DNA from 3 places in the Pseudomonas sp. B12(2026) genome. Region 3 is predicted to be linked to each of the others. Evidence: riboswitches for the same ligand, from Rfam matches in the RefSeq annotation. Region 3 holds a riboswitch; each other region holds the start of a gene.

The links. A riboswitch is a leader RNA that binds a small molecule or an ion and turns the genes downstream of it on or off. The one in region 3 is predicted to bind cobalamin.
Region 1: it holds a riboswitch for cobalamin, as region 3 does, so the genes downstream of both, btuB (TonB-dependent vitamin B12 receptor) here and cobG (precorrin-3B synthase) in region 3, are expected to answer to the same signal.
Region 2: it holds a riboswitch for cobalamin, as region 3 does, so the genes downstream of both, AC3B6A_RS03790 (TonB-dependent receptor domain-containing protein) here and cobG (precorrin-3B synthase) in region 3, are expected to answer to the same signal.

The regions. Positions count from the first base shown of each region.
Region 1 covers NZ_CM173430.1:4,325,975-4,330,179, reverse strand. The annotation lists gene AC3B6A_RS20100 (MlaD family protein) at 1-114, opposite strand, end outside; gene AC3B6A_RS20095 (ABC transporter ATP-binding protein) at 116-901, opposite strand; gene AC3B6A_RS20090 (ABC transporter permease) at 898-2,049, opposite strand; cobalamin riboswitch at 2,171-2,395, shown strand; gene btuB (TonB-dependent vitamin B12 receptor) at 2,510-4,205, shown strand, end outside.
Region 2 covers NZ_CM173430.1:788,451-792,655, reverse strand. The annotation lists gene dxs (1-deoxy-D-xylulose-5-phosphate synthase) at 1-1,571, shown strand, start outside; cobalamin riboswitch at 1,605-1,783, shown strand; gene AC3B6A_RS03790 (TonB-dependent receptor domain-containing protein) at 1,889-3,760, shown strand.
Region 3 covers NZ_CM173430.1:668,495-672,699, forward strand. The annotation lists gene AC3B6A_RS03175 (precorrin-2 C(20)-methyltransferase) at 1-9, opposite strand, end outside; gene AC3B6A_RS03180 (precorrin-8X methylmutase) at 6-632, opposite strand; gene cobG (precorrin-3B synthase) at 625-1,971, opposite strand; cobalamin riboswitch at 2,060-2,291, opposite strand; gene cbiE (precorrin-6y C5,15-methyltransferase (decarboxylating) subunit CbiE) at 2,349-3,551, shown strand; gene AC3B6A_RS03195 (cobalt-precorrin-5B (C(1))-methyltransferase) at 3,639-4,205, shown strand, end outside.

The DNA of each region.
Region 1 (4,205 bases), 2.3 Mb from region 3:
CTTGTATTTCTGGTCGTTGGTCGACTGCGCCAGCCACAGCGCGAAGAGCAGCGCGCCGATGGAGACGATCAGGGTGAAGAGGCCGATCAGCACGTGATGGGCGCGGGTTTCCATGTCAGTTTTCCTCCCGCAGGGGCTGCGTGGCCTGCTGTGCGGCGCGGCCACGGGGGCCGTGGAAGTATTCCCGGACCCAGGCGTCGTCGGTCCCGGCGACCTGCTCCAGCGGGCCGACCACCAGCACGCGCTTCTGCGAGAGCACGGCGACGCGGTCGCAGATGGTGTAGAGGGTGTCCAGGTCGTGGGTGACCAGGAACACGGTGAGGCCGAAGGCGTCGCGAAGGGTCAGGATGAGTTGGTCGAAGGCCGCCGCGCCGATGGGGTCGAGGCCGGCGGTGGGCTCGTCGAGGAACAGGATGTCCGGGTCCAGCGCCAGGGCGCGGGCCAGGGCGGCGCGCTTGACCATGCCGCCGGACAGCTCGGCCGGGTACTTGGCGCCGGCATCCGGCGGCAGGCCGGCGAGGGAAATCTTCACCTTGGCCATGAATTCGGCGTCGTTGCGCGACAGCCGGGCGTGCTCGATCAGCGGCAGGCAGATGTTCTCGCTGACCGTCAGCGAGGAGAACAGCGCGCCGTTCTGGAACAGCACGCCGAAGCGCCGCTCCAGCTGCGAGCGTCGCTGCGGCGCCAGCGCCTGCAGGTTCTGCCCGAACACCTGCACGCTGCCTTCGCTGGGCTGGCGCAGGCCGATGATGCTGCGCAGCAGCACGGACTTGCCGGTGCCAGAGCCGCCGACCACGCCGAGGATTTCGCCCTTCATCACGTCGAGGTCGAGGTGCTCGTGCACGGCGTGGGTGCCGAAGCGGTTGGCCAGGTCGCGGACGGCGATGATCGGTTCGCTCACCAGCCCATCTCCATGAAGAACAGCGCGAACACCGCGTCCAGCAGGATCACCACGAAGATCGACTGGACCACCGCGGAGGTGGTGTGCTCGCCCACCGACTGCGCGCTGCCGCTGACGCGGAAGCCTTCCAGGCAGCCGATCACGGCGATGATGAAGGCGAACACCGGCGCCTTGACGATGCCGACCAGGAAGTGCTGCACGGCGATGTCGTTCTGCAGCATGTAGAGGAACAGGCGCGGCGAGATGTCCAGGCTCAGGGCGCAGACCACGCCGCCGCCGAAGATGCCGGAGAGCATCGCCAGGAAGGTCAGTATCGGCAGGGTCAGCAGCAGCGCGAGCACCCGCGGCAGCACCAGCAGCTCCACCGGGTCCATGCCCAGGGCCTGGATGGCGTCGATCTCCTGGTTGGCCTTCATCGAGCCGATCTGCGCGGTGAAGGCGCTGGCGGTGCGGCCGGCGAGGAGGATGGCGGTGAGCAGCACGCCGAATTCGCGCAGGAAGGAGAAGCCGACCAGGTCGACGGTGTAGATCGCCGCGCCGAACTTCCTCAGCACCGTGGCGCCGAGGAAGGCCACCACCGCGCCGACCATGAAGGTGAGCAGGGCGACGATGGGCACGGCGTTGAGGCCGGTCTGCTCCATGTGCGCGGCCAGCGAGGTGAGGCGCCAGCGGCGCGGGCGCGGCAGGCTGCGCAGCAGGGTCTGCAGGGTCAGGCCGATGAAGCCGAGCACGCCGACCAGATGCCCCCAGAAGATGACGGAGCCGATGCCGATGCGTTCGAGCACATCGACGATGGCGTTGCCCGGCGGCGGCTTGCGCTCGTCCAGCCGGCACTGGGTGATGGCGCCGCCCACGGCGCGCAGCAGGGCCTGGCGCTCGGCGGAGAGGTTGCGGGCGATCTGCTCCAGCTGGCCCATGCGCGCGCCGCCGATGACGTCGGAGAGCAGCGCCGCGCCGGCGGTGTCGAGCGCGCCGAGGTCGCCGAAGTCCAGCGCGGCGGGCTGGCCGCCCTGGCGCGCGTCGGCGACCTGGGCCTCCAGCGCGGCGAAATGCGCCAGCGTCCAGTCGCCGCTGACGTGCATCAGCGGGGGGCTGGAGCGGGTATCGAGCTGGAGTCGGCCGGGTTGTGCAGTCGTCATGCATCGCATTCTAGCGAGTTTCTGCGGTGCCACCAGCTGCGTTGTGTTTCACCTGTTGGCCGCTCTGGCGCGGGCTTTGGCGGGGGCCGCGACAGCCTGTTCAATTGACGCCCCGGGCGGCGAGCCTCTAAGCTGCGCGCCTGCTTCAGGTGCCCCCGGCGCAAGTCGGGGGTGAAACAGGGAAGCCGGTGAATTCGATCCTCCGGGTCGACCAGTCCGGCGCTGCCCCCGCAACGGTAAGCGAGCATCGAACCGCATTTCGCCACTGTGCCACCGGCATGGGAAGGCGCGGTTTCCGGAGCCTCTCACGGCGCCACTCGCAAGCCCGGAGACCGGCCTGCTGCAAGCCATGGCATCGCGGGAGGCGCTGCCGATCGCTCCGGCCGGCCTGCGCTGCCGGGGCGTTCCCGTCCTCCGCCTGCCTTTTTCGGTCAGAGCCGCGCGGGTGAGAGCGGCGGAGTGAGTTCACGTGAAGCATTTCCTCTATTGGCCGACGGCGCTGGCGCTGGGCGGCTTTTCCTGTATCGGCCTGGCGGCGGACGACACGCCGCTGGTGCTCGACGATCAACTGGTGACCGCCACCCGCACCGGGCAACGCGCCGGGCAGAGCCTCGCTGCGGTCGGCGTGCTGGACCGCGCGGACATCGAACGCGCCCAGGCGCAGTCGGTGCCGGACCTGCTGCGGCGCCTGCCGGGCATCTCCCTGAGCAACGCCGGCGGGCCCGGCAAGGCCACCAGCCTCTACCTGCGCGGCAGCGAATCCGACCATGTGCTGGTGCTGATCGATGGCGTCAAGGCCGGCTCGGTGTCCTCCGGCGGCGCCTCGCTGCAGGACCTGCCGCTGGAACTGGTCGAGCGCATCGAGGTGGTGCGCGGGCCGCGCTCCAGCCTGTACGGCTCCGAGGCCATCGGCGGGGTGATCCAGATCTTCACCCGCCAGGCGGCGGAGCAGGGTTTCAGGCCCTGGGCCTACGCCGGCGCGGGCAGCCAGGGCACCTACGAAGGCAGCGCCGGGGCCTCGGCCAGCGACGGGCGCGGCTGGTTCGCCCTCGGCGTCTCCAGCCTGGATACCGCCGGCATCGACGCCAGGGCCGACGGCGCCAGCGGCCATGAGCCGGATAGCGACGGTTACCGCAACCTTGCCGGCTCGCTGCGCGCCGGCTATCGCTTCGACAACGGCCTGGAGCTGGACGGCAGCCTGTTGCAGAGCGATTCGCACAACGACTTCGACGCGGTGAACAGCCGCCGCACCCGGGGCTTCGATGCCTACACCCGGGGCGTGCAGCGGGTGATCGGCGGCCGCGCGCGCTTCGCCCCGCTGGAGCCCTGGCGGGTGAGCCTGTCCGCCGGGCGCAGCGAGGACAACGCCGACGCCTATCAGGACGGCGCGTTCTACTCGCGCTTCGACAGCCGGCGCGACACCGCGTCCTGGCAGAACGACCTGGAACTGGCGCCCGGCCAGACCCTGACCCTCGGCTACGACTGGCAGCGGGACGCGCTGAGCAGCTCCACCGACTACGCGGTGACCTCCCGCGACAACCGCGGCACCTTTGCCCAGTACCTCGGCAGCGCCGGACGCCACGACTGGCAGCTGAGCCTGCGTCACGACGACAACCAGCAGTTCGGCAGCCGCAACACCGGCAACCTCGCCTGGGGCTATGCGCTGACCGACGCGGTGCGCGCCTTCGCCAGCTACGGCACGGCCTTCAAGGCGCCGACCTTCAACGAGCTCTACTACCCCGGCTACGGCAACCCCGACCTCGACGCGGAAACCTCGCGCAGCCTGGAGCTCGGCGTGGACGGCCGCCACGGCTGGGGCCACTGGGCGGTGAACCTGTACCGCACGGCGATCGACGACCTGATCGCCTACGACTCGGCGCTGCAGGCGCCGGAGAACATCGACCAGGCGCGCATCCGTGGCGTCGAGCTGCAACTGGGCAGCCAGTGGCGGGACTGGACGTGGAACGCCAACGCCAGCCTGCTCGACCCGGAGAGCCGCGCCAGCGGCAGCCGTGGCAACGAGCTGCCGCGCCGCGCCCGGCAACTGTTCAACCTGGACCTCGACCGGCGCTTCGACGCGCTGAGCCTGGGCGCCAGTCTGCACGCCGAGGGCCGCCGCTACGACGACCTGGCCAACCGCAATTGCCTCGGTGGTTTCGCTACGC
Region 2 (4,205 bases), 120 kb from region 3:
TCCCGCGCCGCTCGGAGAGCGAGTACGACACCTTTGGTGTCGGCCACTCCAGCACCTCCATCAGCGCCGCCCTCGGCATGGCCATTGCCGCGCGCATGCAGGGCTCGGGCCGCAAGTCGGTGGCGGTGATCGGCGACGGCGCGCTGACCGCCGGCATGGCCTTCGAGGCGCTCAACCACGCGTCGGACGTCAAGGCCGACATGCTGGTGGTCCTCAACGACAACGACATGTCGATCTCGCACAACGTCGGCGGCCTGTCCAACTACCTGGCCAAGATCCTCTCCAGCCGCACCTACAGCAGCATGCGCGAAGGCAGCAAGAAGGTGCTTTCGCGCCTGCCCGGCGCCTGGGAGATCGCCCGCCGCACCGAGGAATACGCCAAGGGCATGCTGGTCCCCGGCACGCTCTTCGAGGAGCTGGGCTGGAACTACATCGGCCCGATCGACGGCCACGACCTGCCGACCCTGATCGCCACCCTGCGCAACATGCGCGACCTCAAGGGCCCGCAGTTCCTGCATGTGGTGACCAAGAAGGGCAAGGGCTTCGGCCCGGCCGAGATCGACCCCATCGGCTACCACGCCATCACCAAGCTGGAACCCGAGGGCGCCGCCGCCCACGCCGCGCCGAAGAAGGCCGGCGGACCGAAGTACTCCGGCGTGTTCGGCCAGTGGCTGTGCGACATGGCCGCCGAGGACCCGCGCCTGGTCGGCATCACCCCGGCGATGAAGGAAGGCTCGGACCTGGTGGCCTTCGCCGACAGGTTCCCGGACCGCTACTTCGACGTCGCCATCGCCGAACAGCACGCCGTGACGCTGGCGGCCGGCATGGCCTGCGACGGCGCCAAGCCGGTGGTGGCGATCTACTCCACCTTCCTGCAGCGCGGCTACGACCAGCTGATCCACGACGTCGCGGTGCAGAACCTCGACGTGCTGTTCGCCATCGACCGCGCCGGTCTCGTGGGCGAAGACGGTCCGACCCACGCCGGCAGCTTCGACCTCTCCTACCTGCGCTGCATCCCCGGCATGCTGGTGATGACCCCCAGCGACGAGAACGAACTGCGCAAGCTGCTCACCACCGGCCATCACTTCGACGGGCCGGCGGCGGTGCGCTACCCGCGCGGCACCGGCCCCAACGCCTCCATCGAACGGGCGCTGGCGCCAGTGGAAATCGGCAAGGGCGTGCTGCGCCGCGAGGGCAAGGCCGGCAAGGTCGCCTTCCTGGTGTTCGGCGTGCAGCTGGCCGAGGCGCTGAAAGTCGCCGAGCGGTTCGACGCCAGCGTCGCCGACATGCGCTTCGTCAAGCCGCTGGACGAGGAACTGGTGCGCCAGCTGGCCGCCAGCCACGAGCTGCTGGTGACCGTCGAGGAAAACACCGTGATGGGTGGCGCCGGCGCCGCCGTCAGCGAATTCCTCGCCCGCGAGAACCTCCAGCAGCCGATCCTCCACCTGGGCCTGCCGGACTACTACGTGGAACACGCCAAGCCCGCGCAGATGCTCGCCGAGTGCGGCCTCGACGCCACCGGCATCGAAGCCTCGGTGGCCGCGCGCCTGGAAGCGCTCGGCAACCGCTGAGCGCATCCCTCCCCCGGAGTATTGCCAGTGAACGGGCGCACCGACTAAGGTGCGCCCGTTTTCGTTCGAGGTAACGGGAAGCAGGTGAAAGACCTGCGCTGCCCCCGCAACGGTAACCGACCGCAGGCCCTGGCCTGCCGCGCTGCGAACCGCCACTGTGCATCCGCATGGGAAGGCCGCGAGCGTGGGTGTCGGCAGCCCGGAGACCGCCCCCGAACGCCCAGACAGGTGTTGCGGAGGGCCGCACCGTCAAGTGCGGCCCGCCGCCCTTGCCACGCCCTCCTCGAAAGTCATCCGACCGCTTTTGAGGACGTTCCATGAAACTGACCCGACTCGCCCTGGCCACCGGCCTGCTGCCCGCCCTGGCCTGCGCCGACGCCAGCGTCGCGCCCGACGACGTCTACGCCCTGCCCGCCCTGGTGATCACCTCCGGCCGCCAGGTCCAGCCGCGCGCCCAGGCCACCTCCGCCAACAGCGTGTACACCCGCCGGGAGATCGAGCGCCTGCAGGTGCGCAGCGTGCCCGAACTGCTCAAGCGCGTGCCCGGCGTGCAGATCGGCAGCTCCGGCGGGGTGATCTCCTACTCCGTGCGCGGCACCGGCACCGCGCAGACCCTGGTGCTGGTCGACGGCCAGCGCGTCGCCTCGGCCAGCACCGGCATCGCCCGCCTGGACTACCTGAGCATCGACAACGTCGAACGCGTGGAAGTGACCCGCGGCCCGCGCTCCTCGCTGTACGGCGCCGACGCCATCGGCGGGGTGATCCAGATCTTCACCCGCCGCGGCGAGGCCGGCCTGCACCCGGAAGTGCGCCTGGCGGCCGGCAGCCACGGCACCTTCGAGCGCAGCGTGAACCTGTCCGGCGGCGACCAGCGCACCACATTCAACCTCGGCGGCAGCCTCGACGAGCGCGACGGCTGGGACCGCACCAGCGACAACGTCGGCGCCGACAGCGACGACGACGCCCAGCGCAACAAGGCCGTGCACCTGAACCTCGACCACCGTTTCAACGAGGACTGGAAGGCCGGCCTGAACCTCAACGACCAGCGCGGCAAGAACGAATACGACGACGCCTACAACTTCGAACCGGGCTCGCCGCGCGACGAATTCCGCGTCAGCAGCTACAGCGCCTACCTCGACGGCCAGTTGACCGACATCTGGAACAGCCGCCTGGAGCTGGGCCGCAGCTTCGACCGCAACAAGGCCGTGGGCGCCGCCGACAGCTGGAACAACGGCACCCTGGAAACCACCCGCCACTCCGCCGGCTGGATCAACCGCCTGCAACTGGACGCGGCCAACCAGCTCACCCTCGGCGCCGACTGGTACGAAGACCGGGTCGAGGGCACCACCGTCTTCGCCGAGGACCAGCGCGAGAACCACGCCTTCTTCGCCCAGCACAGCTTCAAGGGCGACCGCTTCGGCACCGAGCTGGGCCTGCGCCACGACGACAACCAGGCCTACGGCAGCCAGAACAGCTGGAACGCCGCCTTCAGCCTGCCGGTGGGCGACAGCCAGAGCTGGATCGCCAGCTACGGCGAAGGCTTCCGCGCCCCCACCTTCAGCGACCTCTACTACCCCGGCGCCGGCAACCCGAATCTCAAGGCCGAAACCTCGAAGACCTACGAACTGCAATGGCGCGGCGACTTTTCCGGCACCCAGCTGGAAGCCTCGCTGTACCGCACCGAAATCGACGACCTGATCGCCTGGGACAGCGCCAGCAACCAGCCGGAGAACATCGCCAAGGCGCGCATCGACGGCTTCGAGGCCAGCATCGCCCGCGAGGTGCTGGGCTGGCAGGCCGCCCTCGGCCTGAGCCTGATCGACCCGCGCGACCGCGACAGCGGCCACACCCTGCCCTACCGCGCGCGCCGCACCCTGAGCCTGGACCTCGACCGCCAGTTCGGCGCCTACGGCGTCGGCGGTTCCTGGCGCGCGGTCAGCCAGCGCTACGACGACGCGGCCAACACCCGCCAGCTCGCCGGCTACGGCGTGCTCGACCTGCGCACCAGCTGGCAGGCCAGCGACGAGGTGCGCTTCGACCTGAAGCTGGATAACGCGCTGGACCGCGATTACACCCTGGGCGACTACCTGCGCCCGACCAGCCCGATGGACTTCATGGGCGAACCCCGCCCGTATCAGGAACCGGGCCGTACCGCGCTGCTGGCGGTAACCTGGACGCCGGAGCTTTAAGGACCGCTTTTCCGTAGGAGCGAGCTTGCTCGCGAACCCGCTCGACGCCGGCCCTGCCGGCGGATCGCGGACAAGGTCCGCTCCTACAGGGTGCACCGCTTTCGTAGGAGCGGAGCTTCTCCGCGATGCTTTTGTCTTTTGTTTGGGCTGGGGTGTTTCTGCGCCGCTTCGGCGTGTGCTGAGCGATTTGGTTTCGCCCTCCCGGGCGAGTCCCTTTTGGGGCCCCAAAAGGAACCAAAAGGGCCCGTCCCGGCATCCGGGTCTTCGCTTCGCTCAGACTCCCCTCGCTCCGGTATTGCTCCGAGGGTCGGCTTGCAAGGGCCATCCATGGCCCTTCAAGCCTCTCGCGGCATCCATGCCGCTCGCCCCTCTGCGCAATACCTCCACTCGGCCTCCTGACGGGACCCTGCGCGCGCCTGAAACCTTGGCTGCTCCATGCTGGGAG
Region 3 (4,205 bases):
GGCCATCATTCCACCTCCGTGGCCAGGGCGTTCACCGCCGCGGCCGCCATCGCGCTGCCGCCACGGCGGCCACGGACGATCACGTAGGGCACGCCGCGGCTGTCGGCGGCGAGGGCGTCCTTGGACTCCATGGCGCCGACGAAACCCACCGGGAAACCGAGGATCAGCGCCGGTTTCGGCGCGCCGGCGTCGAGCATTTCCAGCAGGTAGAAGAGGGCGGTCGGCGCGTTGCCGATCACCACCACGCTGCCTTCCAGGTGTTCGCGCCAGTGTTCCAGCGCCACCGCCGAGCGGGTGTTGCCCAGCTCGCGGGCGAGCGCCGGGACGTCCGGGTCGTTGAGGGTGCAGATCACCTCGTTGTGCGCCGGCAGGCGCGCGCGGGTGATGCCCTCGGCGACCATCCGCGCATCGCAGAGGATCGGCGCGCCGGCGGCCAGCGCCGCCCGGCCGATGGCGCCGGCGCCGGCGGAGAAGCGCAGGTCCTGCACCACGTCGACCATGCCGCAGGCGTGGATCACCCGCACGGCGAGCTTCTCCAGGTCGGCGGGGATGCCGGACAGGTCGGCTTCGGCGCGAATGGTGGCGAAGGACTGGCGGTAGATCGCCTGGCCGTCGCGGATGTAATCAAGCATCGGGAAGGGCTCCGGGGGCGGCGAGTAGGTCGCAGGCCTCGTCGAGGGAAAGGTTGCGCGCCAGCGGCTGGCCGAAGCCGGCCACGCCGTCAGCGCGACGGAACAGGTCGTAGCGGCCGTCGGCGACGGCCAGCAGGGTATGCGGCGCAATGTGGGCGGCGGCGCAGGAGCGCGGGCAGCCGCACAGGTGCACGCCGGCCGGCGGCGCGTGGCGCAGGCGTTCGGCCAGGCGCAGGGCGTCGCCCTTGGTGTCGGCCAGCCCGCGCGCGCAGCCGCTGGAGCCGCTGCAGGCGACGAGGCGCGACAGCGGCTGGGCCGCGTCGATCACCAGGCCGAGCTCGCCCAGCGCGCCGAGCGCGACGGCGGCATCGGCCTGCGCCACGTCGGGGAGGATCAGGCTTTGCCAGGGCGTCAGGCGCAGTTGCCCGCCGCTGAAACGCTCCGCCAGATCGGCGAGGCCGAGCAGCGTGGCGCTGTCGAGGCGGCCGAGGACGAATCCCGCGCCGACCAGGGCGCGCTCCGGCTGGCGCTGCGGACGCATGCCGAGGTGCGCGTAGGCATCCGGCGCAGGGCGCCGCCAGTTGTCCACAAGCGGACCGTACAGCAGCGGGAAGGGCAGGCGTTGCTGCAGGCGCTCCAGCAGCGCGGCGTCGCCCAGCGTCTCGCGCAGGTGGCGCATGCGCGTCTGGCCGTCGCCGGCCAGGTCGAGGAACAGGTGCAGCAGGCTTTCCACCAGCAGCGGCACCTGCTCGGCGGAGACTGCCGCCAGGGCGGGGCGATCCGTCCCGATCTGCGGTGGACAGCCGGCGAGCCCGAAGGCGAAATGCGGCGCGGCGTCGTCGGACATCGCCGACAGCCAGATATCGTTGGGGTGCTCCAGCATCGCCAGCGACTCGCCGCCGTCCAGCTGCACGCCGAACTTGGGCGACAGGCCGTGGAAGCGCGGGGTGCGCTCCAGCAGGTCGAGCAGTTGGCGCGCCAGCGGGCCGGCGTCGAACGCCGTGGCGGCGTCCAGGCCGAGGGCCGGGCTGACCAGCAGGTTGCGCACGTCGTCCGCCGCCAGCTCGCGCGGGCCGAGGCCGGCGGCCAGCAGTTCGCGGCTCAGCGCGTTCCCGGCGCCGGCATGCACGCCGCGGATCTGCAGGTTGGCGCGGTTGGTCGCCTCCAGCACGCCGTCGGCGTGGCGTCCGGCGGCAGCGGCGATGGCGCGGGCGGCGCGGGCGTCGAGTTGTCCACAGGGCAGCTTGATGCGGCAGATGCCGCCATCGCGGGAAGCCACGATGCGCAGCAGGCCGGGGCAGGCATGCGGTCGGACGGGCAGAGCTGAGGAGTCGTGCACGGAGGTCACCAGGGCTGGGGTCGCGGTGACCTGCGAATCCCCCGGAGGGGATTTCACGACACCGATACACCCCGCTCGATGTGCGCACGCGCGACTGGTCTCGTCGGCAGGTCTCCTGGCTGGCAGGTCGTCATCCTGCGCGGCCTTCCCGGTTGCCCAGTGGCCAGATCGACATGTCTGCCATGCGATCGGATTGCGCGGACTCGCTGCTTACAGTTGCGGGGGCAGCCACGGTTCAGCCGTGTTCCCTCTTCGGCTCCCGGATGCATCGCGATCAAACAGCGAAGCGTCCTACGAGCACCGACGATGCGGGTATTATGCCTGCTTTGCCCGAGGGCGGGAAAAGCCTGCCCGTCGGATCGACCCGAGGAGTTTTCATGACGCCCTGGCTGACCATCGTCGGCATCGGCGAGGACGGTTATGCCGGCCTCGGCAAGGCCGCGCGCCGCGCCCTGCTCGCCGCCCGCGAAGTGATCGGCGCGCCGCGCCAGCTGGAGCTGCTGCCGCACGGCCTGCGCGCCCATCGCCAGGCCTGGCCCAGCCCGTTCAGCCTGGAGCCGGTGCTGCGCCGGCGCGGTGAGCCGACCTGCGTGCTGGCCAGCGGCGACCCGATGCTGTTCGGCGTCGGCGCGAGCCTCGCCCGGCAGATTCCGTCCGAGGAAATCCTCGTGCTGCCCGCGCCGTCCTCCGCCTCGCTGGCCGCCGCGCGGCTGGGCTGGGCGTTGCAGGATTGCACCCTGCTGTCGCTGGTGGCGCGCCCGCTGGCGGCGCTCCATGGGCAACTGCATCACGGCGCCCGGCTGCTGATCCTCAGCAATGACGGCGGCAGCCCGGCGGCGGTCGCGGCGCTGCTGTGCGAGCGTGGCTTCGGTGCGAGCCGGATCAGCGTGCTGGAGCACCTGGGCGGCGAGTCCGAGCGGCGCATCGACGGGCTGGCCAGCGACTGGTCGCTGAGCGAGAGCGCCGCGCTGAACCTGATTGCGCTGGAGTGCGTGGCGGGCGCCGATGCCCTTCGCCTGCCCTTGACCACCGGCCTGCCGGACGATGCCTTCCGCCACGACGGCCAGTTGACCAAGCGCGACGTGCGCGCCGTGACCCTGGCGCGGCTGGCGCCGAAACCCGGCGAGCTGCTCTGGGACGTCGGCGCCGGCTGCGGCTCCATCGGCATCGAATGGATGCGCGCGCACCCGAGCTGCCGCAGCCTCGCCATCGAGGCCAACGAAGGCCGCCAGGAGCATATCCGCTGCAACCGCGACGCCCTCGGCGTGCCGGCGCTGCAACTGGTCTGCGGCGCGGCGCCGGAGGCCCTGCAGGGACTGGAGCGCCCCGACGCGATCTTCATCGGCGGCGGCGTCACCGTCCCCGGCGTCTTCGAGCACTGCTGGGACCGGCTCAAGCCCGGCGGCCGGCTGGTGGCCAACGCCGTCACCCTGCAGAGCGAGGCGCTGCTGGTGAGCTGGCGCGAACGCATCGGCGGCGAACTGACCCGCATCGCCATCGCCCAGGCCCAGCCGCTGGGCGGCTTCGACACCTGGCGCGCGGCGCTGCCGATTACCCTGCTGGAGGCGTGGAAGGCATGATGCCGCTCCTGCGTAGGATGGGTGGAGCGCAGCGATACCCATCGATCCCGGGCAGCATGGGCTACTCATCCTGTGGTGGTTGCCGCGATGCGTGACGAAACCCCCGAACAACCCCGCCCGCTGCGCAGCGGCTACACCACCGGCAGCTGCGCCACCGCCACCAGCCTGGCGGCGGCGCGCCTGCTGCTCACCGGCGAGTGCCTGGATGCCGCGCAGATCGTCCTGCCGAAGGAGCGCAGCGCGACCCTGCGCCTGGAGTTCTGCCGGCGCACCGCCGACGGCGCCGAAGCCGGCACGCTGAAGGACGCCGGCGACGATCCGGACGTGACCCACGGCGCGCTGGTCTTCGCCCGCGTCGCGCTGAGCGCCGAACCGGGGGTGCGCTTCCACGCCGGCGAAGGCGTCGGCACGGTCACCAAGCCGGGCCTGGTGCTCGCGGTGGGCGAGCCGGCGATCAACCCGGTGCCGCGCCAGATGATGCGCGACAACCTCGCCGCGCTGGCTGCCGAATGCGGCTACGGCGGCGGCTTCGAGGTGACCATCGGCGTCGAGGGCGGCGCCGGGCTGGCGCTGAAGACCATGAACCCGCGCCTGGGCATCCTCGGCGGGCTGTCGATCCTCGGCACCACCGGCATCGTCCGGCCCTTCTCCTGC